3 regions of the Mycetocola sp. Y719 genome follow, and region 3 is predicted to be linked to each of the others. Evidence: predicted binding sites of a transcription regulator. Region 3 holds the regulator's gene; each other region holds the start of a gene.

Region 1 (10,539 bases), 690 kb from region 3:
TTCACCGGGTCGTTGATGCCTGCAGCGAGCATGTCGACGTACTCACCGGTCGCGGCGTTGAGGCCGTGTCCGACGGGCAGGTTGCGGACCTTGTCGGCCACAACACCCGGCTCGAGGCCGGCGTTCAGCGCGATCTGCTTGAGCGGAGCGTCGATGGCGACCTTGACGATGTTCGCGCCGGTTGCCTCGTCACCCGAGAGCGACAGCTTCTCGAATGCGGTCTTGCCAGCCTGGATGAGCGCAACGCCACCACCGGCGACGATGCCCTCTTCGACGGCAGCCTTCGCGTTACGGACGGCGTCCTCGATGCGGTGCTTGCGCTCCTTGAGCTCGACCTCGGTCGCGGCTCCGGCCTTGATGACCGCAACACCGCCGGCCAGCTTGGCCAGGCGCTCCTGCAGCTTCTCGCGGTCGTAGTCGCTGTCGGTGTTCTCGATCTCCTTGCGGATCTGGGCGACGCGGCCCGCGATCTGCTCGGTATCGCCGGCACCTTCGACGATGGTGGTCTCGTCCTTGGTGATGACGACCTTGCGTGCACGGCCGAGAAGGTCGAGCGTGACGTTCTCGAGCTTGAGGCCGACCTCCTCCGAGATGACCTGTCCGCCGGTGAGGATCGCGATGTCCTGCAGCTGAGCCTTGCGACGGTCTCCGAAGCCAGGTGCCTTGACGGCGACCGACTTGAAGATGCCGCGGATCTTGTTCACGACGAGGGTGGCGAGGGCTTCGCCGTCGACGTCCTCAGCGATGATGAGGAGCTGCTTGCCCGACTGGATGACCTGGTCGACGATCGGGAGCAGATCCTTGATGCTGGAGATCTTGGAGTTCGCGATGAGGATGTATGGGTCCTCGAACACGGCTTCCTGGCGATCGGGGTCGGTGACGAAGTATGCCGACAGGAATCCCTTGTCGAAGCGCATTCCCTCGGTCAGCTCGAGCTCGGTGCCGAACGTGTTCGACTCCTCGACGGTGACGACGCCTTCCTTGCCGACCTTGTCGATCGCCTCGGCGATGATCGCGCCGATTTCTGAGTCGCCGGCCGAGATGGAGGCTGTTGCCGCGATCTCTTCCTTGGTCTCGACCTCTTTCGCGTTGGCGATGAGCTCTTCGATGACCGCAGCGGTGGCCTTTTCGATGCCACGCTTCAGCGAGATCGGGTCAGCGCCGGCTGCGACGTTGCGCAGGCCTTCGCGGACGAGAGCCTGAGCCAGAACGGTTGCGGTGGTCGTGCCGTCGCCCGCGACGTCGTCGGTCTTCTTGGCGACCTCCTTGACCAGCTCTGCGCCGATCTTCTCGTACGGGTCGTCGAGCTCGATCTCCTTGGCGATGGACACACCATCGTTGGTGATCGTGGGGGCGCCCCACTTCTTCTCAAGGACAACGTTGCGACCGCGGGGGCCAAGCGTGACCTTGACAGTGTCAGCCAGAATGTTCAGGCCGCGCTCGAGGCCGCGGCGGGCTTCCTCGTCAAAAGCAATGATTTTTGCCATGTGGTTTTTCGTCCCTCCCGGACGTGATGAACGTAGTTAGCACTCAACGAATGCGAGTGCTAACACGATTCTGGCACTCTGCACCTGCGAGTGCAAGCTCAACAGGTCGGGGGCTGAGGTTACGCCGGGCGCGGAACCGACAGCAGCGCGGCCTTCAGGAACAGCACGACGCCGCCCGCGGATGCGCGGACGGCGTCGTGACGGATCGAGTGGTGGCTCAGGCTGGTCGCACGGCCTCCGCCTGCGGTCCCTTCGCCCCTGTACCGATCTCGAAGCTCACCTGCTGGCCTTCTTCAAGCGACTTGTACCCACCCACGTCGATGGCGGAATAGTGGACGAAGACGTCCTGCCCATCGCCATCGACAGTGATGAAGCCGTAGCCCTTCTCAGCGTTGAACCACTTCACGGTCCCGTTCGCCATGTGTTACTCCCATTGCTGTGTTCCTCGTGCAGGCAGGCGCCCGCCCGGGTCTGCCGCACCAAGGCCCGGCGATCGTGCCGACCGTCGTCTGCCTGGAAGGCTGGTGCGATGGAGCACAATGTTTGACCAGTTCCAGATACTAGCGAGGGAATCGGTCGTTCCAACAGGAGTTTGCGCCGGATTTCCGGGAGTTTCCACCCTCTCAACACGCGGGAAACAGGGCCGAAACATGACGCGGCGGCCACCGACCTGGGTCCTACGCCGCGGCGTAGTCCGCGCCGAGCACGACGGTGATCTGGAGGATCGGCTCTTCGCCCTCACCGACGGGGATCTGGAACTGCGTCGACAGCTGGATGCTCCCGATTCCGAGGTCCTGGGCAAGACCGCGCGCTGCGCCCTCCTGTGTCGGGTCCTCGTAGTACACGGTCGTGGTCGCCACGTCCGTTGCCGATGCGCTGCCGGGAGTGATGCTCTGGGTCCAGCCCGCGGCGTTCAGCTGCTCGATGGCCTGCGTGGCGAGCCCCCTCGTCTCGGTTCCGTTGAGGACGGTGACCATGGAGTTCGGGTCGATCGTCGGGGCGGCGGTCGGGGTCTCAGTGGGCGTCGGTGTCGTCGCGGCAGGCGTGGATGTGTCGACGAAGTTGATGCGATCACCGAGCAGGTTCAAGCCGACGATCCCGCCGGCCACGAGGACGATCACGGCCAGTGCAGACCAGAGGAAGACGAACCAGCTCCGTCCTGGACGGACAGGGGCGCGGTGCGCGCCGACGCGCTTCAAATCAGCGGGGACCTCGTCGAACCTGTCCTTGGCGTAATGGTGAGCCATATCGGTGCTCTGGAGTCCTCTGCGGTCGCGTGCGGGTGTGAACGGCGGTGATCCGGCGCCCGAGTGAGCTGACCGCTGGTCTCAGTCCGCGTTTCGGGCTCGCGCCCGCCGTGCGGCCTGCCGGGTGTCTCGCAGTCGCTGGAGACGCTTGACCAGAAGGGGATCGTGCACGAGGGCGGCGGGCGAATCGATGAGAACGCCCAACAATTGATAGTACCGGGTGGGCGAGAACGAGAACGTGGAACGAATCGCCTCTTCCTTCAGCCCGGCGTGCTGCCACCACTGGTTCTCGAAGTCGAGGATGGCGAGGTCACGTTCGTCGAGGGCATCCGCGTGTCCGTGCGCCGATCTGTCCGGCTTTCCGCTCATCGTCCACCACCGCTCGAATCTCAACCTGACTCTGGCCGTGTCGCCATACTAATGCGGGCGGTGCTGAAGAAACGCTCAACCGCGCGCGTCGGCCACGATGATTACTCAGTGTTTCCCCAGCCTGAGCCACAGCAGGGAACATGACCGGCTCCGAACCGGTTAGATAAGACGCAAGATCTATCCGTGAGGAGTACGACCCATGACCCAGCCAGTGAACAAGAGCAACGAAGAGTGGCGCGAGACCCTGAGCAGCGAGCAGTACGCGGTGCTGCGTGAAGGAGCGACCGAGCGTCCGTGGACGGGTGAACTTCTCGACGAAGGCCGCGCAGGCCTCTACACCTGTGCCGCCTGTGGCGCCGAACTCTTCAAGAGCGGCACGAAGTTCGACTCCGGCTGCGGCTGGCCGAGCTTCTACGAGTCGGTCCGGCCAGAGGCCGTCAAGCTGATCGAGGACAACTCGCTCGGTATGGTGCGCACCGAGGTCCGTTGTGCCACCTGCGACTCACACCTCGGTCACGTGTTCGATGACGGTTTCGGCACCCCGACCGGTGACCGCTACTGCATGAACTCGCTCTCGCTGAACTTCGCCCCGGCCGAGTAACGTGCCGGATCTCATCGACATCGTCGCCGGACGCAGGTCCTGGTCGAAGGTGACGGAGGATGCCCCGACGCATGAGGAGCTTCTCCCGCTCGTCGCGGCATCCGCCCGTGTGGCCGATCACAGTGCCCTCCGCCCATGGCGGTTGATCGAGTTGCGCGGGAACGCTCGCCACAAGCTCGGCAAGGCCATCGCCAAAGCGGAGGGTGACGACAAGCCGTCGACGAAGCCGCTCCGCGCCTCGCTGCTCATCGCGATCGTCGTGAGCGTGAAGAAGAGCGGAAAAGTCCCGGTCTGGGAACAGGAGACCGTCGCATCAGGAGTCGCACACACTCTCAGCCTGCTCCTGCACGATGCCGGCTGGGGTGTGTTCTGGCGCAGCGGCCACTACACGCGGTCGAAGCCCGTTCGCAAGATGCACAAGCTCGCGAGGAACGAGGAGCTGCTCGGCTGGCTCTACGTCGGCGGCATCCCTGAGAAGGTGAAGCCGGGCCACCGCAGAATGATCGACGCCGAGAAGTTCATCACCGAGCTGTAGGCCGCCGCCTGATCGTCGCCACGGCCACCGCGACGAGGGCGAGCACTGCTCCGCCGACCGTCGCGAATCCCAGCCCGGCGCCGCCCGGCGCGACGGCGTCGATCAGGACGGAACCGACGAGCTGCCCCGCAACAGTGCCGAGTCCGAGGATCAGGACGCCGGTGTGCGCGACGAGGTATGCATTGACGCCGATGAAGATGCAGCCGATCGCTCCGCCGAGGTAGAGCAGCGGTTCGGTCGGCAGCCGGTCGGGCCAGCCGACGAATCCTGCACGCACGAGCATCACGGCGACGAGGGCTGCCGTTCCCACGACGAAATTGATGAACGTGGCCGAAAATGCGCTGTTCGCGCGTGCCCTGACCCTGCCGTTGACGGCAGACTGCCAGCCGGTTCCGAATCCGGCAACGAGCGGCATCGCGAGCATCCAGAGCGGGACGGAACCACCGACCTGACCGGACACCGACCACACGACGGCGACGATGGTGAGGCCGGCACCGACGAGCCTTGGCCACGTGCTGGGCACTTTTCCGTGCGGCCCGAACCCGATCCTGTCGAGGATCAGTCCTGACACGGTCTGCCCGGCCACAAGGGCGACGCTGAACAGGGCGACTCCGACCACGGCACCCGCGATGCCCTGGGAGAGCACGAGGAAAGCGCCGGAGAGGCCGCCGAGAACGGTCCACCACGGCATGCTGCCGTTCCGGAGGGCGCGGGAGACCTTACCGAGACCCACCCTGCCACTGCGGACGAACACCATGCAGACGGTGAGGATGAGAAGCCCGGAACCGAACGAGATGGCGGCCGCCACGAACCCGTCGCCGAGCGCGACGCCGAGGGCACCGTTCAGCCGGGTCTGCACCGCGGCGAGCGCTCCGCAGATCGCGGCGAGGGTGACGGCGAGCCACGTGGGAACGCGGCCGTGGGCTTGCGCGGTCACGAGGCTGGGTTGAGAAGTTCGAACATGAGAGCCGCCTGTCGGATTCGAACCGACGACCTGCGCATTACAAGTGCGCTGCTCTGGCCAACTGAGCTAAGGCGGCGTGGACTCGTCAATCATAACCAACGGTCGCGGGCCCTTCGGCCATGACATCCTTGGGAGGACCGTCCACGACGAAAGACACGCATGCCTGACCAGTCCACACCGACCGGCTCCCCCGACCTCAGCCGATCGGTCCTCGACCTGGCCATCCGGTGCGGCGAAGTGATCTTCGCGTCCGGTGCGAGCGCCGAGGATGCTACGGCGACGATGCTCGCGGTAACGAGGGCGTACGGTCTCAAGGGCTGCGAGGCGGATGTGACGCACACGGTGATCACGTTGACCTGGGACGATGCGTCGACCAGCGACAGCATCACCCGGTCGAGGAACGTCAAATACCGGACCATCGACTACACACGCCTGACGAACACGTCGACACTCATCGGCGACCTGCTGCACGATCCGATCCCCGTTGCCGAAGCCAGGGCACGGGTCAACGCGATCATCGGCGCGCGGCCGATCTATCCGATCCTGGTCAGGCGCACCGGCTGGAGCCTCGTCGGCGCAGGAGCCGCCTTCCTGCTCGGCGGCGGGCCGCTCGTCATTGCCGCGGCGTTCGTCGCCACCTTCTTCGTCGACCTGCTCACCGGGACGCTCGCCAAGACCAGGATCTCGGTGTTCTACCAGACACTGGCCGGCGGCGCCGTCGGGCCGATCGTCGCCGCCGTCGTGCACTTCATCGACCCGGCAGCGAACTCGTCGCTGGTCGTCGTCGCCACGATCATCATGCTGTTGGCAGGGGTGACATCATTCGGCGCCGTGCAGGACGTCCTGTCCGGGTTCTACGTGACAGGAACGGCACGTGTCCTCGAAGCGCTGCTCATCACCGGCGGCCTCGTCGCAGGCGTCGCAGGAACCACGATGCTTCTTGCACGGTTCGGCCTGGTGCTGGACATCGAGCCGTACGTGGCGCCGACACTCGCCGAGATCCCGCTTCAGCTCGTGGCATCCGTCGTCATCATCGTCGGGTTCGCCCTCGCCGTCGAGGTCCCGCCGCGGGCGATCTGGGCCGTCAGCGCACTGGGAATCGTCGCATACCTGGTCTACGCCTCGGGCGTCGCCACAGAGGTCGGAGTGGCCTGGGCTGCTGGCACAGCCGCTCTCGTCGTCGGCGTCCTGTCCGCAGTCGCATCACGCATCGTGCGCATCCCGCCGCTGCCGCTCGTCGTCTCGGCGCTCGTCCCGCTCGTGCCTGGCCTGATCCTGTTCAGGGGGCTGCTCGAACTGAGCGCCGGGTCGATCGAGGGGCTGCTGAGCATGCTCGAAGCGGCCTCTGTCGCCGTCGCACTCGCTGCGGGGGCGTTGCTCGGGCAGTACGTGGTCCAGAACGCTCTCGGCCCTGCCAGGCGCATCCAGCGTCGGTTCGTCGGCCCGCTGATGGGTGTTCAGGTCCGCCTGGGGCGGAAGCGGGAAGAGAAGATCTGACCCGCTACTCGGCCGGCGCCGAAGGCGAGGGCGACGGGCTCGGGCTCGACTTCGCGTAGGTCTCGCTCGCGACGGAGAGCACGAAGGCCTGGAATTCCTTCTCGTCAGTGATCGAGCCGGTGTACTGCTTGTCGTTCACAAGGACGGTCGGGGTTCCCTTGACCTTGCTCAGCGACGAGTTCGGCACAGCTTCAGTCGTTGCGCGGTCGGTGGACGACTGCACCCAGGTCTTGAAGGTCGCGTCGTCGATGCAGGACTCGATGCTGCCCTGGGCCGGGCCGGCAGGAGCGGTTCCCGCTTCGGTCTCGCCTGCCGTTGCGACCATCTGCTTCAGCTGGTCATCCGAGAGCCCTTCGGTGCCTTCCTCAGGCTGGTTCTCGAACATCAGCGTGTTGAAGGTGAAGAAGTTGTTCGGCGCGTAATTCGCCACGCACGCGGCGGCGTTGGCGGCGCGGAGCGAGTACTGGGTTCCCGCAGACCGGCCGGTGAGGATGGCGATCGGGTGGTACTCGACGGTCGCAGTGCCGTTCTCGGCCCAGGTCGCGAGCTGTTCCGTGTTGGTCGCTTCGAACTGGCCGCACAGCGGGCAGAGGTAGTCGACGAAGATCCGGATGTTCGGGACGTTCGGGTCGATGGAGGTGGGCACCGGCTCTGCACCTGCGGCGAGAGCAGGACTCTTCACGACCTTGAGCTCTTCACCGATGACGATTCCGCCGCTGGCCATGTTGGCCGGGCCTGGAGTCGGTGGACGGATCGCGCTCGTGATGATGAACGCGACACCGGCGATGACGGCGAGGACCACGACGACGATTCCACCCTGCAGGAAGATGCGATTCCGCTTCTCCCGCTTGCGCTGGGCATCCCGAAGTTCCTTCGCCTTCTCGCGAGTCGCCTCGCGTCGCTGGTTCTTCGTCGGAGGAACTTCCGGTCCGCCGCTGTCCATGAATCCTCGCTTCGTTTAAGTAGACAGTCGGGCACGGCCTGCCGAACCCAACACCCACCGATCGTAGTTCCGCAGTCTGGGAAATGCCCAAACGGATGCTGGACGCGGCCGGTCCGGACGCAGCGTCCCGATTCCAGTCGCGGGGTGCCGTCGTGCAATACTGGTGAAATCGCGATCGTGTACCCACACGCTCGTGCGCATGCAACGCAGCACGCAATGCATGATTCCATTCACTCGGATCGTCCGGCACGTACCTGCCGGTGAAGGAGAAATACACATGTCATCCGTCACGTTCGACAACGCCACCCGCCTGTACCCCGGTGGCACCCGCGCCGCCGTTGACAAACTCAACCTCGAGGTCGCCGATGGCGAATTCCTTGTTCTGGTTGGCCCGTCCGGCTGTGGTAAGTCCACGTCTCTGCGTATGCTCGCCGGCCTCGAAGAGGTCAACGACGGCCGCATCCTCATCGGTGACCGCGACGTCACCGACGTGCCGCCGAAGGACAGGGACATCGCGATGGTGTTCCAGAACTACGCGCTGTACCCGCACATGACCGTCGCAGAGAACATGGGCTTCGCCCTGAAGATCGCCGGCGTCAACAAGGACGAGCGCGCCAGCCGCGTTCTCGAGGCTGCCAAGCTCCTCGACCTCGAGGAGTACCTGACCCGCAAGCCGAAGGCTCTCTCCGGTGGCCAGCGTCAGCGTGTTGCCATGGGTCGCGCCATCGTCCGTCAGCCCCAGGTCTTCCTCATGGACGAGCCGCTGTCGAACCTCGACGCCAAGCTCCGCGTCCAGACCCGTACGCAGATCGCGTCGCTCCAGCGCCGCCTCGGTGTCACCACGGTCTACGTCACGCACGACCAGACCGAGGCACTCACCATGGGTGACCGGATCGCCGTGCTGAAGGATGGCATCCTGCAGCAGGTCGGAACGCCTCGCGACCTGTACGAGAGCCCGCAGAACGTCTTCGTCGCCGGGTTCATCGGCTCCCCAGCCATGAACCTCCTCACCGCGGATGTCGCTGACGGCGGCATCCAGTTCGGCGCGCGCGTCGTTCCCGTCGACCGCGACGTCCTCGGCCAGGCCAGCGCCAAGCAGGTCACCGTCGGTGTCCGTCCCGAGGACATCGAAGTGTCGACTGAACCGGGCAACGGCCTCGAGGTCCAGGTCGACCTCGTCGAGGAACTCGGCGCTGACGGCTACCTCTACGGACACGCTGACGTCAACGGCAAGCGCACCGACCTCGTCGCGCGCGTCGACGGACGCACCCACGCACACGCCGGTGAGAAGGTCTTCCTGATCCCGACGCCGCGCCACGTGCACCTCTTCGACACCGAGTCCGGGCTTCGCCTCAACGCGGCAGTCCACGCGGACTGACAGCATCGCGCCGGCTGATGGGGTCTTTCGCTCCGTCAGCCGGCGCTACTGTTTAAGCCACCATGACCTCACTCAGCATCACCGCGGCCACCGTCGACCCCGCACTCCTCGACCTCCCCTGGGATCTTCCTCTGGAGAACTGGCCGAACGAGACCATCGCCTCCCTGCCCAAGGGCATCTCCCGCCACCTCGTGCGGTTCGCCAACCTGTCCGGTTACGTCGTCGCCGTCAAGGAAACGACGGCAGAGATGGCACGCGGCGAATACGACATGCTGGGCACGCTGCAGCGCCTCGACATTCCCTGCGTCGACCGCGTGGCCGTGATCACGGGCCGTTCTGACGACTCCGGTGAGCCGCTGCCGAGCGCCCTGGTCACCCGGCACCTCAAGTTCTCGCTCCCCTACCGCGCCCTGTTCTCGCAGCAACTCCGTCCTGACACGGCTTCGAGGCTCGTCGACGCCCTCGCGGTGCTCCTCGTGCGGCTCCACATCGCCGGGTTCTTCTGGGGCGACGTCTCGCTCTCCAACACGCTCTTCCGTCGCGACGCCGGCGCCTTCGCCGCGTACCTCGTCGACGCCGAGACCGGCAAGCTCTACGAGGGCGGCCTGTCCAACGGCCAGCGCGAGAACGACCTTGAGATCGCCCGCGTCAACATCGCCGGCGAACTGATGGACCTCGAAGCCGGCGGACGTGTCGACGTCGAACTCGACCCGATCCAGCTCTCCGACGGCATCGTCGCCGCATACCGGTCCCTGTGGGCGGAACTCACCGGCGCCGAATCGTTCTCATCGAGCGAACGCTGGCGGATCAGCGAGCGCGTGGACCGCCTCAACGCTCTCGGTTTCGACATCGAGGAGCTCGCGATCAAGACGGATGCCGGCGGGACGACCGTCCGGATCCAGCCGAAGGTCGTCGACGCCGGCCACCACCAGCGCCGGCTGCTCCGCCTCACCGGGCTCGACGCAGGCGAGAACCAGGCGCGCAGGCTCCTCAACGACCTCGACTCGTACGCGGCGACATTCGGGAAACCGAACATGGACGAGGAGATGATGGCGCACGAATGGCTCACCCGCGTCTTCGAGCCGGTCATCAAGTCGATCCCCCGCGACCTCAAGGGCAAGCTCGAGCCGGCCGAGGTGTTCCACCAGCTGCTCGAACACCGCTGGTTCATGTCTCAGCGTGAGGCGAGGGACATCCCGCTCTCCGAAGCGCTCACCTCGTACATCAACGACATCCTGAGACACCGCCGCGACGAGGCGACGGTGATCGCCCCGCTCACGGGTTCGATCACCATGCCGAACGACGTTGTCGCCACCGATGACGTGAATTGGCGCGACCGGGTCTGAGACCCGGCCGCGCCGTTTCGAGCCCTTCGGCTACTTCTTGCCGTGCTTTTTCGAGCGCAGTTTCGAGATCTCGTAGAGCGTGACGGATGCCGCGATCCCGGCGTTCAGCGACTCGGTCGCCGATGTGATGGGGATCGACACGATCGCGTCGCAGGTCTCGGTGACGAGACGT
Region 2 (10,539 bases), on a different contig from region 3:
ATCGTCTTCGTCTCCTCGAACGCGATCAGGGCGATCGCGTCGGGGTTGGCAGCCTTCAGCGCGCTGACCTGTGCGTCGAACGAGGTGTCACCGGTGTTGTATGACTGCTCCTCGACGACCTCGCCGCCCGCGGCCTCGAACGCTTCACCCGTGAACTTGGCGAGGCCGGTTCCGTATGAGTCGTTGAGGTACAGGATTCCGAGGGTTTCCTTGCCGTCTTCGGCAATGAGGTTTCCGAGGACCTCGCCCTGGAGGACGTCGCTCGGAGCGGTTCGCCAGAACAGCCCGTTGTCGTCCCACGTGGTGAAGTCGGCCGAAGTGTTGGCCGGCGAGAAGTGAATCACGCCTGCACCGGTCACCTCATCGATGAACAGCTTCGACACACCGCTGGATGCGGCGCCGACGATGGCTGAAACGCCTGCCTGGAGCAGTCGCGGAACCTCGGTGGCGTATGCCTTGTTGTCGGTGTCGCCTGAGTCGCCGTATTCCATCTCGATCTCGATGCCAAGGTCAGCGTCGTTGATTTCCTTGGCTGCGAGTCCGGCGCCTGCTTCCTCGGGCGGGCCGAGGAATGCGAGGTTGCCCGTCTGAGGCAACTGCGTACCGATCTTCAGGGTCAGGTCGCCTGACGGCTTCTCGTTGTCCCCGCCTTCGCTTCCTCCAGGACTTGCGCATCCGGTGAGAACCAGCGCGCTGGCCCCCAGGAATGCAAGCCCACTCAGAGTGGCTGTGCGGGTGCGTGAGCGGGAGGCCGTAGCCCGGGTGAAAACGCCCATGTTGCTCCTATGCTGTGTCGTATCCAAAGGACAGTGCTCTGTACTGTCGTTGTGCCAACCTATTCGAGCAATCGCCGGCGAACAATACGTATGGGTTACATCCGTGTAACGAGAGCGCAATCGTTACAGTTCGTGATCTTTTCGCGCGGTCAGGGCGCCGCTGGTGCAGATTTGTTGCGCATCACGGACGACCGTCGCGCGCTCGCCGCCATATCGACGGTCAGGATGATGAGAGCGATCCAGACCAGGCCGAATCCGATCCAGCGCTCGATCGGCATCTCCTCATGCAGGATGAGCACCCCGACGAGGAACTGGATCACCGGCGCGAAGAACTGGATGAAGCCCATCCAGACGAGGGGCAGCCGGCGGGATGCCGCCGCGAAGAAGAGCAGGGGAACGGCCGTGACGACGCCGGTGCCGATGAGCAGCGCTGTGTGCATCGGGCTCACCGTCCCGATGGTCAGTCCGCTGGTGACACCGACGACGATGAGCTGGATGATCGCGACGGGCAGGAGCCACGCGGTTTCGAGAGTGAGTCCTGCGACGGCATCCACCCGCGGTCCGACGCGCTTCTTGATGTACCCGTAGAAGCCGAAGGAGAACGCGAGCACGAGGGCGATCCAGGGCACGCCGTTGCCCCCGACCGCGAGGACGAGAACGGCGACGATGCTGATACCGACCGAGATCCACTGCACGGTCCTCAGTCGTTCACGGAGGAAGAAGACCCCGAGGAACACCGTGACGATCGGGTTGATGAAGTACCCGAGCGACGCCTCGACCACCTGATTGCTGAGCACGCCGTAGACGTAGGTCTGCCAGTTGATGAAGATCAGCACCCCGGCGAGCGCCATCGTGAAACTGATCCGGGGGGTGACGAGCAGCCGCGAGAACGGCTTCCACGCCCTGGTGACGGTGAGGAGGAGGGCGCAGAACACCAGCGAGAAGATGATGCGTGCGGCGACCAGCTCGAATGGTCCGGTCGGAGCAAGGAGAAGGAAGTAGAGCGGGAGCCCACCCCACAGGGTGTACGCGGCGATCGCGGAGGCGAGGCCCGCGCGGTTCAGCCTGGCGGGGACTTCGGCACCTGGGGTCACAGTGCCTCCTGTGACGACGTCGACATCGGCAGGGTCTGACGCGGTAGGCACCTGTCGATGCTACTCGCTGCCTCGCAGGACACCCGGCGGTTAACGGACGAATCCCGGATGGTTTCCGCCATCCGGGATTCGAGCGTGTACAGGGTGCTGTATTAGCGGACCACCACGGCGAGAACGTCGCGGGCCGAGAGGACCAGGTAGTCCTGGCCATCGAACTTCACTTCGGTTCCGCCGTACTTGGAGTAAATCACCTTGTCGCCGACGGCGACGTCGAGCGGAACGCGGTTGCCGTTGTCGTCGATGCGGCCGGGGCCTACTGCTTCGACGACGCCCTCCTGGGGCTTCTCCTTGGCGGTGTCAGGGATGACGAGACCCGAAGCAGTTGTCTGCTCGGCGTCGACCTGCTTGATGACGATGCGATCCTCGAGCGGCTTGATGGAGACCGACACGGTTGACCTCTTTCTGAACTAAGACTTGAGTTAGCACCCTCACATCGAGAGTGCTAACGCCAGTCTAGGCATCCGCTGGCACTCTCGCAACGTGAGTGCCAATCCAGCGCCGTGGCCTTGGTAGGTTTGCGGGATGGAGAGAGCCGAACTGGTCGAATTGCTGACGCCGGAGGGACTGACCCTGCTGGACGAGGTCGCCGGGGCGGATGCCGTCGGCGATGTCGTGGCCGCCGTGTCACGTCTCAGGGCAGCAGGGTACTCCCCCTCCCTCGTCGCCACCGTGCTCACCCAGGCCAGGCTGCGGCACAAGGCGAGGGGCAAGTTCGGCGACTTCGCGTCACGGATGCTCTTCACCGAGGCAGGACTGGAGCAGGCAACACGGCTTCGTGTCGCTGCGCTGCACGCAGGCCGGTTCGAATCTGCAGGGCTCCGCCGTGTCGCCGACCTCGGCTGCGGCATCGGAGGTGACGCCATGGCCCTCGCCGCCCTCGACCTCGAGGTGACCGCCGTTGACGTCGACGAGGTGACCGCGACGGTCGCGAGTTACAACCTCGCCCCGTTCGAATCCGCCCGTGTCGAGCACGCGGCCGCCGAGGACATCGACCTCACGTCGTTCGACGCACTGTACTTCGACCCGGCCCGCCGCACCGCCGGGCACGTGAACACCGCGAGGCTCACCCAGTACTCCGACTACACCCCGTCGCTCGACCTCGTCTTCGGCGCGGCCGCAGACCGGCCCACAGGCGTCAAGCTGGGCCCGGGCTTCGACCGCAGCCTCATCCCCGAGGACGCGGAGGCCCAGTGGGTCAGTGTCGACGGGCAGGTCGTCGAGCTCGGCCTGTGGTTCGGGGCGCTCGCACGAGACGGCATCCGCCGGTCAGCCCTGGTCCTCGATTCGGCCGGGAGCCATGAGATCCACGCAGGTGAGGACAGCGCCGACGTTCAGGTCGGCCCGCTCGGCGGTTACCTCTGGGAGCCGGACGGCGCGGTGATCCGTGCCCGCCTGATCGGCGATGTGGCCCGTTCGCTGAACGCCCGCATGCTCAGCGACGGCATCGCCTATCTCACTGGCGACGAGCCTGCGGGGAGTCCGTTCGCGACCGGCTTCCGTATCGTCGAGCGTTTCTCGCTCGACGAACGCACGCTCAAACGGGAACTACGGTCCCGCGGGATCGGAACCCTCGAAGTGAAGAAGCGCGGGGCGGACATCGATCCGGCCGCGTTCCGCAACCGGATGAGCCTCAAGGGCCCCAACAGCGCCACCCTCGTCCTCACCCGGGTGGACGGACGGCACGCGGCGCTGCTCTGCGAACGCCTCTGACCTTCCACTTTCACTCTATTACCGCGAGGGGGCTGGCCAGCAGGCGCTGGACCGGAACCTGGTGCACACGCTGGCCGCTCGGCTCCGCCGTTTCGGTCTCGACCTGTGCCTCGGGCGGATGGTCGGCGTCGGGAGCCCAGACCGGTGTATGTCGGGCGGTTCGGGTGCTGTGGACCATCACGTCGCGATGACCCGCGCCACCGAGCGGCTCGTGATTCTCACGACGTGACTCGAGCTGGTCTCTTCACATGCGGGGCGCCGCACTCGCAAGCCCTCGACAGTGCGCCGACGAGCGTGATGTCCTGAGGATTCATCCACCAACGAGAGAGAAGGATGCCCCATGGCAACTGTCAACTCCGACATCGACGTCCACGCACCGATTTCCACCGTGTACAACCAGTGGACGCAGTTCGAGTCGTTCCCGCAGTTCCTCAGCGGAGTGGACGAGGTCGTGCAGAAGACGGACACGTCGACGCACTGGACGGTGTCGATCGCCGGTGTCACCCGTGAGTTCGACGCCGAGATCACCGAGCAGAACCCCGACGAGCGCATCGCCTGGAAGGGCACAGGCGGAGAAGACCACGCAGGGGTCGTCACCTTCCACCGTCTCAGCGATGACGAGACGCGGATCTCCGTCCGCCTCGACTGGTCCCCGAAGGGTGTCGTCGAGAAGGCAGGCGCACTGCTCCAGGTCGACGACATCCAGATCGGCCACGACCTGAAGAAGTTCAAGGAACTGATCGAGTCCAACGGCTTCGAGACCGGCGCCTGGCGTGGTTCGGTCGACCGCGCGCCTGACGTGACCGGGCGCTAGAGCCCCAGCCGCGCCTCAGGCCTGGTTCCCCGCTTCGGCTGGGGTATCCCACCCGGCCTGGGGCGTTTGGCATGTCCCGCGGAAGACGTACTGCGATGGCAGCTTCCGTTCGTGGCTCGACCAGTCGATCGCCGGACGGCGCTGTTCGGCAGGCAGATAGCCGAGCCGGTACACCGCCATCAGCTCGAGGCTGTCCGGTACCTGCAGGATCTTCTCGATCTTTGCCCAGTTCCCCGGAACTTCCATCGGGAACGAGACGAACTGGATGCCCATCCCCAGTTCGACGGTCGCCAGCCAGACGTTCTCCATCGCTGCGCCCATGCTGAAAACGGAATAGAACGACGACAGTTCGCCTGGCCGGTATTCCGCGCGGTCGAGCATCACGCCGAGGAGCAGGGGCGACCCGGCGACGAGCCGGCGGTTCTCTTCCCCGAGCTTGTGCGGAACCCGCATGGTGTTCATGAGCTTCTGCCCGCGTGAGGTGAAGACCTGGCTGGTGAACGGCCGGAGGGCGGCCGGGAGCCGGTCGAAGAGCATTCCGTCCCGACGCGTCGCCATCTCTTCGGCGCTGAATCGGAAATACGGCTTGTACCGCTCGAAGAAGGTGCCATTCGACATGGCCTCCGTCATGCTCTCGCCGCTGATGGTGGCGATCTCCTCGATGGTGGAGCGGTCGTCGACGATCACGAAACGCCACGGCTGGCTGTTCAGCTGGGACGGCGCGCGCCCTGCGAGCTCCATGAGGAGGCGCTGGTGCTCTTCACTCACCGGATCGGGCAGGAACGGCCCGTTCGTGGTCTTCCTTCTGCGAACGACGTCGAGAAACTCCATGGGCTACCTCCAGGCCTTGATGAGGCTCGCCACGAAGAACGGCGCGGCGCTGAGTGCCGTCACGATGTGCCGTCGGGAGTGCGAGCTGATTGCGGGAATGAGAACGAGGGGGACGGCGGCAGGGAGCAGGAGCCACCCAGCGCGGTTGCGGCTCCAGAGGAGCGAACTGGCCGCCGCTCCGGCGAGGCTGGCCGTCGAGATGTAGAGCGCGTGGTGAACCCAGTGCGCCCGCCCCGTCGTCAGCGTGCCGGTGGCGACGGCGACACCGAGCGCGCAGTTGGCCGCGTAGCTCGTCGTCGCGGCGGTGAACAGCACAGCGGGATTGACGGACACGGGCATCCTCCTGTTATGACGAGGTCAGGGCGAGCCAGGTGACGATGCTGTAGACCAGCCACCCGGCGGAGAGGATCACGCCGACGAATCCGGTGACGATCGCCGACAGCGCGATGCCGGACGCGTGCGATTCACGGGATCGGGCGAGGAAGCCGAGCACGATGGCCGCGACCGAGAGCAGGATCGTCCAGCCGAAGAAGATGCCACCGACGACTCCGATGATCCCGAGGACGAGGCCCGTCTTCGCGAATCGGGCGGACGGGCCTGCCTGCACCGCGGGGGCAGGCATGCCGTACGACTGTGCGTACCCTGCCTGTGCGGGGTAGGCGGGCTGACCGTATCCTGGCTGGTACTGCTGGCCGTAGCCGGGCTGCTGCTGGCCGTATCCCGGCTGCTGCTGCCCGTATGGAGGCTGGCCGTATGCCGGCTGCGGGCTGCCCTGTGCAGGCCCGAAGCCTGGGGAGCTGGGCGGGGCGAAGCCGGATGGCTGCGGGGCCGGGACGCCGTATCGAAGGTCCTGCTGCGGCTGCTGCGGGGCGGCGGCGGGCTGCTGCGGGGCGGCGGCGGGCTGCTGCGGTGCAGGCGGTTGCTGCGGGGCGGCGGGCTGCTGCCGCGGCGCGTGCCTGGGCGCAGGCTGGCCGAAGGGGTTGGGCGGCGGTGTCGACGGGCTGCCGTAGCCGGGAGTGCCGACGGGCTCGGACGACGGACCGGAACCGGGGGCCTCCGCCCGCGTCTCGCCGGAATCCGCCGGCGGAACCGCCAGCGGAGGAAGAGGCGGACGTTCGGGCAGGCTCTCGGAATTCCGGGGGTCTGTCATGGGTTCTCCTGTCGCCGTCGCACTGGTCGCCGTGTCGTCCTCGTGAGAGCGTGCACAGGCATCCCAGACTGCCACACTACAGCGGCGATCCGCTCGGATGCCGCTCCGCCGCGACGGTTCAGCGCACCTGGATCTCGGTGACCGGCAGCGTCGAATCGGCGGAGAAATCGAGGGTCGACGGGTCATGGCCCGCCATGATCAGCTGCGCACCGAGTTCGGCGATCATGGCACCGTTGTCTGTGCACAGGGACAGCGGAGGGATGCGCAGGGCGACACCGGCCGCTTCTGCCCGTTCGACGGCGAGCTGCCTCACCCTGGCGTTGGCCACCACGCCGCCGCCGAGGAGGAGCCGGGGTACGCCGTGGTCGGTGCAGGCCGCGATCGCCTTGGTGAGGAGGACGTCAGCGACGGCCTCCCTGAAGCTGGCCGCGACATCCGCGACGGGCACCTCGTTGCCGAGATCCTGTTGCTTTTCGACCCACCGGGCAACCGCCGTCTTCAGGCCGGAGAACGAGAAGTCGTATCGGTGCCTGACGAGGTCCTTCGGCAGTGTCAGTCCACGGGGGAAGCGGATCGCCTTGGGGTCTCCTGATGCGGCCATGCGGTCGATCTCCGGGCCACCGGGGTATGGCAGACCGAGCACCCGGGCCACCTTGTCGAATGCCTCCCCCGCCGCATCGTCGATCGTCTCTCCGAGGAGCTCGACGTCGCTGACCAGGTCGCGCACGAGCAGTAGCGATGTGTGTCCCCCCGAGACGAGAAGCGCGATGGTCGGGTACTCGAACGGTGTCCCTGACTCGTCCAGGATGTCGGCACCGACGTGCCCGACGAGGTGGTTCACCGCGTAGATCGGCTTGTCCAGGGCGACGGCCAGCGCTTTCGCCGCTCCGACGCCGACCATCAGCGCCCCTGACAGGCCCGGTCCACTCGTCACGGCGATGGCGTCGAGGTCGTCGAGCCGGATTCCCGCCTCGTCGACGGCTGCGGTGAGCGCCGGGATCAGTGCTTCGAGGTGTGCGCGTGCCGCGACCTCGGGAACGACGCCGCCGTAGCGGGCGTGCTGGTCCATCGACGAGGCGATGGTGTTGCTGAGGAGCGTCCGGCCGCGCACGATACCGATCCCGGTCTCGTCGCAGGACGTCTCGATGCCGAGGACGAGGGGAGCGTCCCGGTTGATCACGCGATCGCTCACGAGGCACCGACCGCCGGTGCTGGACGGGTCAGTTCGAGTTTCATCACGATGGCATCGACGTCATCGGGCTGGTAGTAGCCGGGGCGTACACCGATCGCCTCGAAGCCGAGCGATCGATACAGTTCCTGCGCTCCGTCGTTGTCCGCGCGGACCTCGAGGAACACGTCACGGACTGCTGCGGCTCGTGCCGTCCGGATGAGGGCATGCATGAGGACGCGGCCAAGCCCCATCCTGCGGACGTCGGGAGAGACGGCGATCGTCTGGACGTCCGCCTCTGTCGCGCGCGGAGGAGCCATCAGCCCCGCGTAGCCCTGGACGATGTCTGGGGCTCCGAGTGCTGTTGCGACCACGTAGTGAGTGTTCTCCGAGGCGAGCTCGTCGCGCATCGCCGACTCGGACCAGGCATCCGTGGCGAACACCGACGTCTCGATCTCCATGATGTGGTGCAGGTCGGCAACGGTGGCCGTTCGCAGCTTCCAGGTCATGCGGTGACCCGCTTGCGCGTCGACAGGCTGACATCGGGAGAGCGAAGATACAACGGCTCGTCGGGGGCGAACGCAGCTCCTGCGGCCCAGGTCGCCTCTGCGAGCATGCCGAGCGCGCCCGCCGACACGTCGACGGCATCCAGCCGGAATCCGGCGTCCGTCGGCACATCGTCGGGTTTGGCCAGGCCGGGCCCGCTGGACCGGACGGGGAGCCCGTTGGCGGTGGCGCCCGAATACGTCGACCAGTACAGCTCCCGCCTGCGGGCGTCCGTCGCGATGAGGAGATCGCCGGTGTTCCCCCGGCCGTACCAGTCGAAGGCGACGGCGTCGTGGCTCACGAGCGGGACGATCGGTTTGCGAGCACCGAAGGCGAACGCCCTCGCGGCCGCGATGCCGATACGGAGGCCGGTGAACGGACCGGGGCCCATCCCGCACGCCACGGCAGACAGATCGGCGGCGGAGACCCCTGCGCCGGCGAGCGCGTCCCGGATGAGCGCTCCGACGACTTCGGCATGCCGCATGGTGTCGTCGACGGCGAGTTCGGAGAGGATGCCGCCATCACGATCCACGACGGCGACGGAGGTCCCGGTGGAGGAGTCGATGGCGAGAAGCACGGATCCAGCCTACGCGTTCGTCGGGGTCGCTTCCTGTTCCTGCTGTGGCACGGTTTTCCGCTCAGGAATCATGGCGGGTGATCCTGATGCGCCTGGGCTCGTCCGCCGGATCGGCTTCGTCGACGTCCGACTCCCCCGCACCGGTGGGCCTGTCGATCTCCACATCGAGCCAGCGGGAGGCGACCGCGTCGACGAGCCCCCTGCCCCACTCGACGATGACGACGCTCCCGGCGAAGTCGATATCGAGGTCGTCGAGTTCGAGGGCGTCGGTGAGCCGGTAGGCGTCCACGTGCACGAGGGGAGGTCCACCGACGAGGCTGGGATGGGTGCGCGCCAGGACGAAGGTCGGGCTCGTGACCGGGCCACGGACGCCGAGACCCTCGCCGATCCCGCGGGTCAGGGTGGTCTTGCCTGCACCGAGCGGCCCGGTGAGCACGAGAAGGTCTCCTGCCGCCAGCGTTCGCCCGAGCCGGACCCCGTAGGCATGCATGTCGTCCGAGGTCGGAATCACGGTGTCGACGGGGACCTCGATCACGACTCGTACCTTCGCGTCACCCTCGCACCGATCCTGGTCACGATCTCGTAGTTGATCGTCCCTGCAGCCGCCGCCCAGTCTCCTGCGCTCGGGTAGCCGGCAGCAGGGTCGCCGAACACGACGACGTCGTCGCCGACCGCGACGTCCGTGTTGCCGACGTCGACGACGAACTGATCCATGGCGATCCGACCGGCCACGCGGAACCGGCTGCCGGCGATCGAGACATCGCCGGCGCCTGAGGCCTGGCGCGGGATTCCGTCCGCATAGCCGAGCGGGACGAGGACAAGGGTCGATTCGCCCGTGGTGCGATAGGTGTAGCTGTAGGAGACACCTCTGCCCGCTGGTACACGCCGCACCGCCGCGACCTGGCCGTGGAGTGTCATTACCGGCTTCAACCCGAGGTCCGCCGAACTGCGGTCGTCGAACGGAGACAATCCGTACATGCCGATCCCGATCCGCACGGTGTTGAACCGCGACTCGGGCAGGTCGATCGCAGCGGCCGTCGCCGCGAGGTGCACGAGGTCCGGGGCGAGGCCGGCCTGCTCGGCGAGGGCAAGCCCCTGGTGGAACGCGGCGAGCGCGGCACGGTCGTCGGTCGCCGAGGCGTTGGAGAGGTGCGAGAAGATTCCCCTGACCCTGACGGCACCCGACTGCTCCAGTTCCCTCGCGCGACGGAAGGTCTCCGCCCAGTCTGCCTCGGCGATGCCGTTACGGCTGAGACCGGTGTCGAGTTTGAGGTGGATCTGCGCGGTCGCATCGCCGACGGCATCCGCGATCTCGTCGAGTTGCGCAGCAGAGGACACCCCCAGGTCGACCTGCCGTCGTGCCGCACCCGCGAAATCGGCGCCGGGCGGGTGGAGCCAGCAGAGCAGCGGTGCCTCGATACCCGCGTCGCGCAAGGCGAGGGCCTCGGGGATGTCGGCGGTTCCGAGCCAGTCGGCTCCCCCGGCGAGCGCGGCGCGTGCGACGGGAAGGGCGCCGTGCCCGTAGCCGTCCGCCTTCACCACCGCGATGAGATGGGGCGTTCCGACGACGGCGAGGAGATGGCGGATGTTCGCGGTAACGGCGTCGAGGTCGATCACCGCTTCCCTGAACCCGCTCACGCGGCTCCCACCGGGGCGTCGGCGCGCTCGGCGACGACGAAGGCGACGGCCGCGCCGGCGTCGTGGCTCATCGACAGATGCAGCGAGGTGATGCCCCTCGCTGCGATGACATCCGCGGTCTCACCGCTGATCTCGAACCGGGGGTCGCCCTGCGGGTCGTTCGAGACGGTGATGT
Region 3 (10,539 bases):
CCGGGTACTGCGTTTCGATCGTCGTGAGCAGCCGGTCCTGTGCGCCGAGCAGCCGGACCATGGCCACTCCGTCGACGTGGAGCTTCGCTTCGGCGAGATCGGGCTGCACCACCGGATCGCTCACGGGGAGAATCGGGTCATTCGTTTCCGGCACTGGAATCCTCTCCGAGGTTGCCGATGAGCACGTGCGCGTGCACGTGGAAAACGGTCTGGCCGGCGCGTTCGCCGGTATTGAACACGAGGCGGAACTCGCCGCCGTGCGCGTCCGCGAGTTCCTGGGCGAAGGCGACGAGCTCGGCCAGGAGTGCAGGGTCACCCGCTGCGAGGGCAGCGACGTTGGCATACTGCTCGGTCTTCGGCACCACCAGGATGTGGACGGGAGCCTTCGGGGCGATGTCGTTGAACGCGATCAGCCGGTCGGTCTCGCCCACGATCGTCGCGGGGATCTCGCGCGCGATGATGCGGGTGAAGATGCTGGGTTCGGTTCTCGACATGGTCCTATCCTACGAAGCTCTGGCGATCGGTGGGCGGCTGCGCGGGTTCACCAGCGGCCAAGGGAGACATTGAGGACGGCGAGTGCGGCTGGTCCGGCTGAGGAGGTCCTCAGCACGGTGTCCCCGAGTCGCACCCGGACGGCGCCAGCGGCGGTAAGACCGTCGAGTTCGGAGTCACTGATCCCGCCCTCCGGTCCGACGACCAGCAGCAGATCACTGTCGTCTGCGTCGGCAGGGAGGTCGCTCAAGCGATCGGTGGCGGTCGGGTCGAGGAGAACGACTCTGGAGGTCGCTGCGAGCACCTTCAGGTCTGCGGTCGAGGCGATCGGGAGCACCGGGGGAACGAACGAGCGGATCGACTGCTTCGACGCTTCCCGCACGATGGTCTCCCAACGCGCCCGGCCCTTCTCTTTCTTGGCACCCTCCCAGCGTGAGACACTCCGCGATGCCGCCCACGGGATGATCGCCGAGACGCCGAGTTCGGTAGCCGCCTGGATGGCGAGTTCGTCGCGGTCGCCCTTGGCGAGTGCCTGGACCAGCACGAGGCGGGGCGCTGGCTCTGCCCGCTCCTCCACATCGGTGACGCGGACGGCGACAGCTCCGGGCTCGATCGACTCGATGATCCCGGTAGCGACGAGTCCGCGACCGTTGCCGATGCGGATCCCGTCGCCGACCCGAGACCGGTTCACGGTCACGGCATGCTTCGCCTCTGCGCCGCCGAGCTCGATGAGCGCACCGACCGTGGTCTCACCGAGGTCCTCGCGCAGGTACAGGCTGCTCATGTCAGCCGAGGAACCGGTCGCGCAGCTTGGAGAAGAGGCCCTGCTGGAAGGATCCGAGCTGGGTGCCCTTCTGGTCACGGCCGGCGGCGAACGTCTTGATGAGTTCCCGTTCGCGGTGGTCGAGCCGTGTCGGTGTGAGGACCTGGACGCCGATGCGCAGGTCGCCTCGACCGTTGCCGCGCAGCTTGGTGACTCCGCGGCCCTTGACCGTCAGGACCTCTGAACTCTGGACGCCCGGCTTGAGTTCGACGTCCACGTCCCCGTCGAGCGCGTGGATGGTCGTGGTGACGCCGAGAATGGCATCCGTCATCGGGACCTCGAGGGTGCAGAGCAGGTCGTCGCCGTTACGGCTGAACCGCTCGTCGCTGCGGACCTTGATCTCGAGATAGAGGTCACCGTGCGGTCCACCGGCAGGCCCGATCTCGCCGCTGCCCGGCATCTGCAGGCGAAGTCCGGTGTCCACCCCGGCCGGGATGTCGACGGGGACAGTCCTGCGGTCGCGCACACGGCCCTGGCCCTGGCAGGTGACGCACGGGTTGGGGATGACCGTACCGTGGCCGCGGCAGGTGCCGCACGGCGTGGAGGTCATGACGTTCCCGAGAAGGGAGCGCACCGCCCGCTGGATCGAGCCGGTGCCTCGGCAGATGTCGCAGGTGATCGGCGACGTGCCCGGCTGGCAGCATGACCCCTGGCAGGTCTCGCAGAGCACTGCGGTATCGACCTCGAGGTCGCGGTGGGTGCCGAAGATCACCTCGGCGAGGTCGACCTCGACACGGAGCAGCGCATCCTGACCGCGTTCGCGCCGGGATTTCGGCCCGCGTTGCTGCTGTCCGCCGAAGAAGGTGTCGAAGATGTCGCCGAAACCGCCGAAACCGGCGCCACCCATTCCACCTGAGCCACCCATGTCGTACTGCTGACGCTGCTTGGCGTCGCTGAGCACGTCGTACGCGTGCGTCACTTCCTTGAACCGCTCGGATGCTTCAGCGCCCGGATTGACGTCGGGGTGCAGTTCCCGTGCCAGTCGGCGGTACGCCTTCTTGATCTCGTCGGTCGTCGCTTCGCGGGACACTCCGAGAACTTCGTAATGGTCAGCCACTCAAGGCCTTTCGTCGTGGGGTCGTCGCTGTGCTCGGGGGACGACCAGGGGATGTGCGCTGCGCCGGGCTCAGCGTGCCACTCAGTCGTCGCCGAGTTGGCGTGACAGGTAGCGGGCGACGGCCCGGACGGCCGCGAGATTGTTGGAATAATCCATTCTCGTCGGTCCGAGCACGCCAAGTCTGGCAAGTTCGCCAGAAGAGGAACGATAGTTGCTTGCGATGATGGAGGTCTCACCGAGTCCGAACGAGGCGTTCTCCCGTCCGATCGAGGCCGAGACGCCGTTCAGGTCGGTCGCCATCTCGCCGAACAGGCGCAGGAGAACGACCTGCTGCTCGAGTGCTTCGAGGACCGGGTAGATGCTCCCCGAGAAGTCGTCCTCGGTCCTGGCGAGGTTCGCTGCGCCCGCCATCACGAGCTTGTCGTGTCGGTATTCAGCGAACTGCTCACTCAGTGCCTGGCTGACCCGCCCGACGAGAACCTCGTCTTCGGGCGCCGCTTCCGCCCTGATGGCATCGAGGATCGCCGCCGATGCGTCGACGTTCGACCCGATGAGCAGCGCGTTGAGCTGACCTTTGAGCCGCTCGAGCGTGTGGGCCTCGACCGGGTGCTCGATCTCGACGACGCGTTGTTCGACCCGGCCGGTATCGGTGATCAGAACGGTCAGCAGTCTGTGGTCGGTGAGACCGACCAATTCGACGTGCCTGACCTGCGCCCGGGCGAACGACGGATACTGCACGATGGCGACCTGGTTGGTGATCTGGGACAGCAGCCGCACCGTGCGCATGAGCACGTCGTCGAGCCCGACGGATTGACCGAGGAATGTCTCGATCGCCTCCCGCTGTGCCGCTGTGAGCGGTTTACGGTCGGCGAGCTGGTCGACGAACAGACGGTAGCCCTTGTCGGTCGGGACACGCCCGGACGACGTGTGAGGGGCGGAGATCAGCTCCTCCTCCTCCAGCTGGGCCATGTCGTTGCGGATCGTCGCCGCTGACACACCGAAGGAGTGCCGTTCGACGATCGCCTTCGAGCCGACCGGCTCACGGCTGGCGACGTAGTCCTGCACGATGACGCGGAGAACCTCGAGGCTTCGCTCAGAAACCATGGCGCACCCCTTCCGCGTGAACGGGCCCGAGCTTTGGCACTCAGCAACCCTGAGTGCCAATTCTAGCGTGCGCCTCGCGGCAGGGGTAATTGCCTAACCCCCTGAACAGCAGTACTTTTAGCTCAAGCCCGCGACACCGCTCCCTTCGGGGGACTGGCACGTTCGGGCCCCACAGCAGCAGCGCCATCGATCGAAAGGCTTGGCCATGACCGACCCCAACGCGCAACCACCGGTTGACCCCAACCAGAACCAGCCGCAGGCCCCCCAGAACCAGCCGCAGCCTCCGCAGGGCCCACCGGCTCCGCAAGCTCCCCAGCCGCCATACGGCGGACAGCAGCCGTACGGAGGCCAGCAGCCGTACCCCGGCCAGCAGCCCCCACCCGGACAGGCTCCGTACGGTCAGCAGCCGTATCCGGGACAGCAGCCTCCGCAGCAGTACGCGTACCAGGGCCAGGCATCGCCCCCTCTGACACAGGCTGAGGACAAGCAGTGGGCGTCGTTCGCGCACTTCGGCGGGGCTCTCGGCGCATTCCTCGGTGCAGGCACCGCCGGGTGGATCGCCCCTCTCATCATCTTCCTTGTGTTCAAGGATCGCGGACCGTTCACGCGCCAGGAGGCGAAGGAGTCCCTCAACTTCCAGCTCACCGTGACGATCTTCGTCGTCGGCCTCTACATCCTCGGGTCGATCCTCGCGCTGGTCCTGATCGGCTTCCTGCTGTTCCCCCTTGCCTGGATCGTCGGCATCCTCGGTGTCATCTTCGGAATCATCGGAGGCGTCAAGGTCAACAACGGCGAAGCGTACCGCTACTTCTTCGCCATCCGCATGGTGAAGTAGCCGTCTGATCCGCCGGCGGGCTCACACCGTCAGCCGGCGGACCACCGCATCGGCAAGAAGCCGCCCTCGCAGGGACAGTTCCACTCTCCCGCGCAGGGCGGCTTCGGCGTTGACGAGGTCGTCTGCGATGAGCCCGGCCACTGCGACGCGCGCCTCCGAGGCAAGCGACGGGATGGCGATGCCGTCCCTGGTACGTGCGAGCAGCAGGATGCGTTCGAGTTCGCGGGTGTCTGCGGAGAGAGTCTCCCTCCCCGCGCCTGGCGATACGCCCTCGCTCATTCGCCCGGCGTATGCGGCCGGATGTTTGACGTTCCACCACCGGACACCGCCGATGTGGCTGTGCGCCCCTGGCCCGATCCCCCACCAGTCCTGGCTGCGCCAGTAGGCGAGGTTGTGCCTGGACTGGAACTTCCGACCGCGGGACCAGTTGCTGACCTCGTACCAGTCGAATCCGGCCGCGACGAGTTTCGCGTCGACGAGTTCGTACATGTCCGCCTGCAGGTCCTCGTCAGGCTGGGAGACCAGCCCCGACTTGATCTGCCGAGCCAGTTTGGTGCCGGCCTCGACGATGAGCGAGTACGCGGAGAGGTGGTCGGGACTCGTACCCAGCGCAGCATCGATGGAGGTCTCCCAGTCGTCGAGAGTCTCCCCCGGTGTGCCGTAGATGAGATCGACGCTGACCTGGAGGCCGGCGCGTCTGGCCCAATCGACGACGAGAGGCACCCGATCCGGGTCGTGCGTGCGCTCGAGAGTCGCGAGAACGTGCGGGACCGCTGACTGCATGCCGAAGGAGACGCGGGTGAATCCAGCGTCGGCCAGCGTGGCGAGGTAGTCGGCGTCGACGGAGTCCGGATTCGCCTCAGTGGTGATCTCGGCGTCAGGGGCCAGCCCGATCTCGTCGCGGACAGCGTCGAGCATCCTCGTCAGGTCGGCCGCCGGCAGCAGCGTCGGCGTTCCTCCGCCGAAGAAGACGGTGCCTGCGGGCCGCTCCGGAAGCCCGGATGAGCGCAGTGCGCCTGCTGCGAAGGCGACCTCTGCGGAAGCCTCTGAGGCGTAGTCGGATTGCTTCGCCCCGCGGAGCTCGGTTGCCGTGTATGTGTTGAAGTCGCAGTACCCGCACCGCACCCGGCAGAACGGGACGTGCAGGTAGACGGACAGCATCCGCTCGGCCGCGCCGTCGAGAACGGATCGCGGCAGTGATCCGTCGGGTGGTGCTGGGTCACCGATCGGCTGGGGACCGGCCATCAGGAGCGCCCCGGGTGAATTCGGGTCACGTCAGGCCGTCGGTGTCGACCACAGAGGAGACAGGGACCGCAGGTACGCTGTCGTGAACCTCTTCCGGCGCATCTTCACGAGCGGAGGGAACAGGCGGTACAGAAGCGACACCGGCCGACTGAACGACCGAACCTCGAACCAGACCGAGTCGTCCTCGCGTCGCTCGACGCGGAACGATTCCTCCCCGCTCACCCGGTGGGCGCCGACGGTGCCGAAGGCGAAGGCGACGATCGTGGGTTCCTCGATGACGTAGACCACACGAACACGTTCGTCCATCCTGAACGAGCGGACGTGGCCGCGCAGGCGTGCCGTCGTGCCGGACGAAACGAACGGCGTGCCGTCAGCAGCGAATCTCTGCTCGGTCGACACCGCGATCGGTTCGAGGGCAGTGCCGTCCTCGGCGTAGCGGATGCCGCCGTACCGCTGCCCTGAGTCAGCCTTGACGTCGAGCACGGCGATCCCCGCTCCGCGAAGGATGTCCCAGCCCAGCAGAGACGCCGTCGCCGTCTCGAACCGTTCCTCGCCGCTGCCGAGCCGGATGGAGGCCTCGAACGGGGTGAATCCCTTCGGCGGGTATTGCATGAGGTCGTGCGCCTGCGTGGCGCCCACGGCCGCATAGTCGACCGGCTGATCCTCGAAGTTGCTGCGACGCATCCCGTTACTTCTTGTCTTTCGTTTCCGTGTCTCCGCTCAGCGCGGCGATGAACGCCTCCTGCGGAACCTCGACCCTGCCGACCATCTTCATGCGCTTCTTGCCCTCTTTCTGCTTCTCGAGCAGTTTGCGCTTACGGCTGATGTCGCCGCCGTAGCACTTGGCGAGGACATCCTTGCGCATTGCGCGCACCGACTCGCGGGCGATGATCCGCGCACCGATGGCAGCTTGGATCGGAACCTCGAACTGCTGGCGCGGGATGAGCTTCTTCAGTCGCTCGGTCATCAGCAGGCCGTATGCGTAGGCCTTCTCGCGGTGCACGATCGCGCTGAACGCGTCGACCTGCTCGCCCTGCAGCAGGATGTCGACCTTCACAAGGTCGGCTGTCTGCGATCCGGAGGGTTCGTAGTCGAGCGAGGCGTACCCCTGCGTGCGGCTCTTGAGGTGGTCGAAGAAGTCGAAGACGATCTCGCCGAGCGGCATCGTGTAACGGAGTTCGACGCGATCCTCGCCGAAGTACTCCATGCCGAGCAGCGCGCCGCGGCGGCCCTGGCAGAGTTCCATGATCGTGCCGACGTAGTCCTTGGGCGAGAGGATGCCGACCTTCACCATCGGTTCCTCGACCGAGGAAATTTTGCCGCCGGGGAACTCGCTCGGGTTCGTGACCGTCACGGTCTTCTTGTCGTCGGTGGTGACCTCGTAGGTGACGCTCGGCGCCGTGGCGATGAGGTCGAGGTTGAATTCACGTTCGAGTCGCTCGGTGACGATCTCGAGGTGCAGCAGTCCGAGGAACCCGCAACGGAAGCCGAAGCCGAGGGCGACGGAAGTCTCCGGCTCGTAGTTCAGCGAGGCGTCGGACAGCTTGAGCTTGTCGAGTGCGTCGCGCAGAACCGGGTAGTCGCTGCCGTCGATCGGATACAGGCCCGAGAACACCATGGGCTTCGGGTCGGTGTAGCCGGGCAGTGCCTCTGTCGACGGCTTCGACGCCGTGGTGACGGTGTCACCGACCTTGGACTGGCGCACATCCTTCACACCGGTGATGAGGTAACCGACCTCGCCGACGCCGAGCCCCTTCGTCGGGGCCGGCTCAGGGGAGCTGACACCGATCTCGAGAAGTTCGTGAACGGCGCGGGTCGACATCATCTGGATGCGTTCGCGCGGGCTGAGGTGACCGTCAATCATCCGCACGTAGGTGATGACTCCGCGATAGGTGTCGTAGACGGAGTCGAAGATCATGGCGCGGGTCGGGGCGTTCGGGTCGCCGACGGGGTTCGGGATCTTCTGCACGACGCGGTCGAGCAGCTCCTCGACGCCGACGCCGGTCTTCCCGGAGACCTTGAGCACATCGGACGGTGACCCGCCGATGAGGTTCGCGAGTTCCTTGGCGTACTTCTCCGGGTCGGCCGCAGGCAGGTCGATCTTGTTGAGGACCGGGATGATCTCGAGGTCGTTCTCCATCGCCAGGTAGAGGTTCGCGAGGGTCTGCGCCTCGATCCCCTGGGCGGCGTCGACGAGGAGGATGGCGCCTTCACACGCCGCAAGGGATCGGGAGACCTCGTAGGTGAAGTCGACGTGACCGGGGGTGTCGATCATGTTGAGCGCGTAGGTCTGACCGTCGAGCTCCCACGGCATCCGCACGGCCTGGCTCTTGATGGTGATACCGCGCTCGCGCTCGATGTCCATCCGGTCGAGGTACTGGGCGCGCATGTCACGATCGGAAACCGCGCCGGTGACCGACAGCATCCGGTCGGCGAGCGTCGACTTGCCGTGGTCGATGTGCGCGATGATGCAGAAGTTGCGGATGAACGACGGGTCGGTAGCGGCAGGCTCGAGTGCCTTCGCAGCTTTAGGGCTCACGCGTTCCTCAGAAAGTTCGGGGGTGGAAAGGACTAACTCCCCATTGTCCCATGAACCGCCCGGCGGCTGGGCCGCCCCGTCGACTCGACCGGATGCCGCTGCGAGAATGGGGAGATGACCGGCAAGCCTGCGATCGTGCTCGTCCACGGCATCCGCACGTCGTCGTCGATGTGGCGCCACCAGGTCGACGACCTGTTGCAGGCGGGCTACGAGGTGGAAGCCATCGATCTTCCCGGGCATGGGTCACGCATGGGCGAAGTCTTCAGCATCGACGGGGCCGTCGCCGCGATCGATGACGCGGTAGGGCGCCACGAGGGTCCTGCGCTCCTCGTCGGGCTCTCCCTCGGCGGGTATCTCGCCATCCACTACGCCGGCCTGCACCCTGACCGGATCGCCGGGCTGGTGGCTGCCAGTTGCCAGACCCTGCCCCGCGGTGTCGGCCTGTGGGGCTACCGGGCGCTGGCACGGGGAATCCACCGGCTTCCCGACCGAGGGGCCTGGCTCAACGACACGATGGCGAGGCGGTTCCTGCCGCCGGAGGGTGTCGCAGACATGGGCGCAGGCGGCGTCGCGCTCGACGTGATGGACACCGCGCTGACCGCTGTCGGCACCCTCGACCCGCTCGGCAGCCTCCGCCGGTATCCGGGCCCTGTCTGGTTCGTCATGGGCAGTCTTGACCATTTCCGGCTCGACCAGCGGGCGTTCCTGCGGGCGAAACCGGAGGCATCCGTTCTCGTCGTCCCCCGCGCCACGCACCTCGTCAGCCTCGTCAAGCCTGCCGAGTTCACGCGGGCGGTGGTGGCTGCCGCGGAGACGCTCACACCTCCCGCCCGGCAGATTTCAGAGAATGGCACCGGGACTGGTATCGTTGGTCCTTGACTTGCGTGTGGGTCGCCCCGCACGATTTTCGCCGCAAAGCGCCCTCTCTCGCCCAGCGGCACTCCATTCGATCACAACGGAAGCGTATAAACGTGGCAAACATTAAGTCGCAGATCAAGCGAATCGGCACCAACAAGAAGGCAACTGAGCGCAACAAGGCGATCAAGAGCCAGCTCCGGACCGTCGTCCGCCAGGCACGCGAAGCCATCCTCGCCGGTGACAAGGACAAGGCCCAGGCCACCCTGAAGACCGCAGCGAAGAAGCTCGACAAGGCCGTGAGCAAGGGCGTTATCCACAAGAACCAGGCTGCGAACCGCAAGTCGGCTCTCGCCAAGAAGGTTGCCGCTCTCTAAGCAGCACTTTCTTTCACACTGGGCTCCGCTTCGGCGGGGCCTTCTGTGTTTCCAAGGAGGGATTTCGGCGGTCTGTGGTTCGAGGAGCTTGTCAGCGACCGCGACCAGCCACCGTGTGGATCATCCGCTCGAGGGCGTAGACCGGGTCGCGCCCGCCACCCTTGACGTTCGCGTCGGTGTCGGCGAGGACCTGGATGCAGCGACCGAGTCCCTGATCGGTCCAGCCGGACAGGTCGCGCCTGGCCCGGTCGACCTGCCACGGTGCGAGACCGAACTGTCTTGCCAGATCGGCGGACGACCCGCGACCGCCCTGGATCTTGGCCATGGTTCGGAGCTTGCTGGCGAAGGCGGCGACGATCGGGACCGGGTCCGCGCCGGAGTCGAGGGCGTGACGGAGCCCGACCAGCGCTTCGGCGTAGCGGCCGGCTATCGCGGCATCGGCGACGGCGAACGCGTTGGTTTCGACGCGACCCCCGTAATATCTCGTGACGGTGGCTTCGGTCACCTCTGCGCCGCTGTCAGCGATCAGCTGTGCGCAGGCACCGGCCAGTTCGGCGAGGTCGTCGGCGAAGGCCGAGACAACGGCGCGCAACGCCGCAGGCCGGATCGGTTTGCCTGCGGCCTTGAACTCGGCTGCGGCGAAGTCGTACTTGTCTGACTCCTTCTTGAGCTCGGCACAGACCACCTCGATCGCCGAGGCCTTGCTGGCGCGGACAGCGTCGAGCAGTTTCTTGCCGCGTACTCCCCCGGCGTGACGGAGCACGACGTAGGCACCGTCCGCAGGGGACTCCAGGTACGACAGGGCCTCGGCCATGAAGTCGTCAGACCCCTTTTCGACGTTCGTCACGCGGATCAGCCGCGGCTCACCGAACAGGGACGGGCTGGCCAGGGTGATGAGCTCCCCCGGCGCGTAACTGTCGGCTTCGATGTCGTTGACCTCGAGACTGGGGTCCTCAGCTTTGAGGTAGTCGCGGAGGAGTCGGATCGCGCGGTCGGCGAGGAAACCCTGGGTGCCGGAGACGAGGACGACCGGCGCGGGCCGAACGGCGTTCCAGCCGAGCTGGGGAATGGCGACCTTTGCGGTCGCCTTGGCGGATGTCCCGCTACGTGCAGCTGCCACAGCCCACCTTCCTCACAGTTCCAGCCTACCGGCGACCGCCGACGCGCGGACCTCAACAGGACCGCTCGGTCCAGACCACCGGGTTCACCGAT

What was found. The regulator HrcA, encoded in region 3, represses chaperone genes, less so after heat shock. The targets are predictions, from matches to a motif close to TTNGCACTCGNNNNNNNCGAGTGCNAA.
Region 1: a site for HrcA is predicted at 1,524-1,550, ahead of groL (chaperonin GroEL). Genes of this name have one in related genera too.
Region 2: a site for HrcA is predicted at 2,395-2,421, ahead of groES (co-chaperone GroES). Genes of this name have one in related genera too.

The regions. Positions count from the first base shown of each region.
Region 1 is NZ_JBWYGY010000001.1:1,283,871-1,294,409, forward strand. It holds gene groL (chaperonin GroEL) at 1-1,487, opposite strand, end outside; gene AC1M0F_RS06020 (cold-shock protein) at 1,705-1,908, opposite strand; gene AC1M0F_RS06025 (LytR C-terminal domain-containing protein) at 2,165-2,734, opposite strand; gene AC1M0F_RS06030 (DUF3263 domain-containing protein) at 2,816-3,103, opposite strand; gene msrB (peptide-methionine (R)-S-oxide reductase MsrB) at 3,303-3,704, shown strand; gene AC1M0F_RS06040 (nitroreductase family protein) at 3,706-4,239, shown strand; gene AC1M0F_RS06045 (DMT family transporter) at 4,226-5,176, opposite strand; tRNA gene AC1M0F_RS06050 (tRNA-Thr) at 5,206-5,279, opposite strand; gene AC1M0F_RS06055 (threonine/serine exporter family protein) at 5,363-6,700, shown strand; gene AC1M0F_RS06060 (DsbA family protein) at 6,705-7,643, opposite strand; gene AC1M0F_RS06065 (ABC transporter ATP-binding protein) at 7,921-9,021, shown strand; gene AC1M0F_RS06070 (DUF4032 domain-containing protein) at 9,084-10,367, shown strand; gene rlmB (23S rRNA (guanosine(2251)-2'-O)-methyltransferase RlmB) at 10,398-10,539, opposite strand, start outside.
Region 2 is NZ_JBWYGY010000005.1:114,912-125,450, reverse strand. It holds gene AC1M0F_RS16120 (ABC transporter substrate-binding protein) at 1-776, opposite strand, end outside; gene rarD (EamA family transporter RarD) at 926-1,870, opposite strand; gene groES (co-chaperone GroES) at 2,023-2,319, opposite strand; gene AC1M0F_RS16105 (class I SAM-dependent methyltransferase) at 2,453-3,640, shown strand; gene AC1M0F_RS16100 (SRPBCC family protein) at 3,981-4,454, shown strand; gene AC1M0F_RS16095 (nitroreductase family protein) at 4,470-5,285, opposite strand; gene AC1M0F_RS16090 (hypothetical protein) at 5,289-5,618, opposite strand; gene AC1M0F_RS16085 (DUF4190 domain-containing protein) at 5,632-6,435, opposite strand; gene tsaD (tRNA (adenosine(37)-N6)-threonylcarbamoyltransferase complex transferase subunit TsaD) at 6,554-7,627, opposite strand; gene rimI (ribosomal protein S18-alanine N-acetyltransferase) at 7,624-8,112, opposite strand; gene tsaB (tRNA (adenosine(37)-N6)-threonylcarbamoyltransferase complex dimerization subunit type 1 TsaB) at 8,109-8,726, opposite strand; gene tsaE (tRNA (adenosine(37)-N6)-threonylcarbamoyltransferase complex ATPase subunit type 1 TsaE) at 8,788-9,216, opposite strand; gene alr (alanine racemase) at 9,258-10,364, opposite strand; gene AC1M0F_RS16055 (holo-ACP synthase) at 10,361-10,539, opposite strand, start outside.
Region 3 is NZ_JBWYGY010000001.1:593,372-603,910, forward strand. It holds gene AC1M0F_RS02695 (PhoH family protein) at 1-61, opposite strand, end outside; gene AC1M0F_RS02700 (histidine triad nucleotide-binding protein) at 138-494, opposite strand; gene AC1M0F_RS02705 (16S rRNA (uracil(1498)-N(3))-methyltransferase) at 542-1,276, opposite strand; gene dnaJ (molecular chaperone DnaJ) at 1,278-2,372, opposite strand; gene hrcA (heat-inducible transcriptional repressor HrcA) at 2,454-3,476, opposite strand; gene AC1M0F_RS02720 (DUF4870 domain-containing protein) at 3,682-4,311, shown strand; gene hemW (radical SAM family heme chaperone HemW) at 4,333-5,556, opposite strand; gene AC1M0F_RS02730 (DUF1990 family protein) at 5,587-6,240, opposite strand; gene lepA (translation elongation factor 4) at 6,245-8,095, opposite strand; gene AC1M0F_RS02740 (alpha/beta fold hydrolase) at 8,210-8,974, shown strand; gene rpsT (30S ribosomal protein S20) at 9,067-9,327, shown strand; gene holA (DNA polymerase III subunit delta) at 9,419-10,447, opposite strand; gene AC1M0F_RS02755 (ComEC/Rec2 family competence protein) at 10,500-10,539, opposite strand, start outside.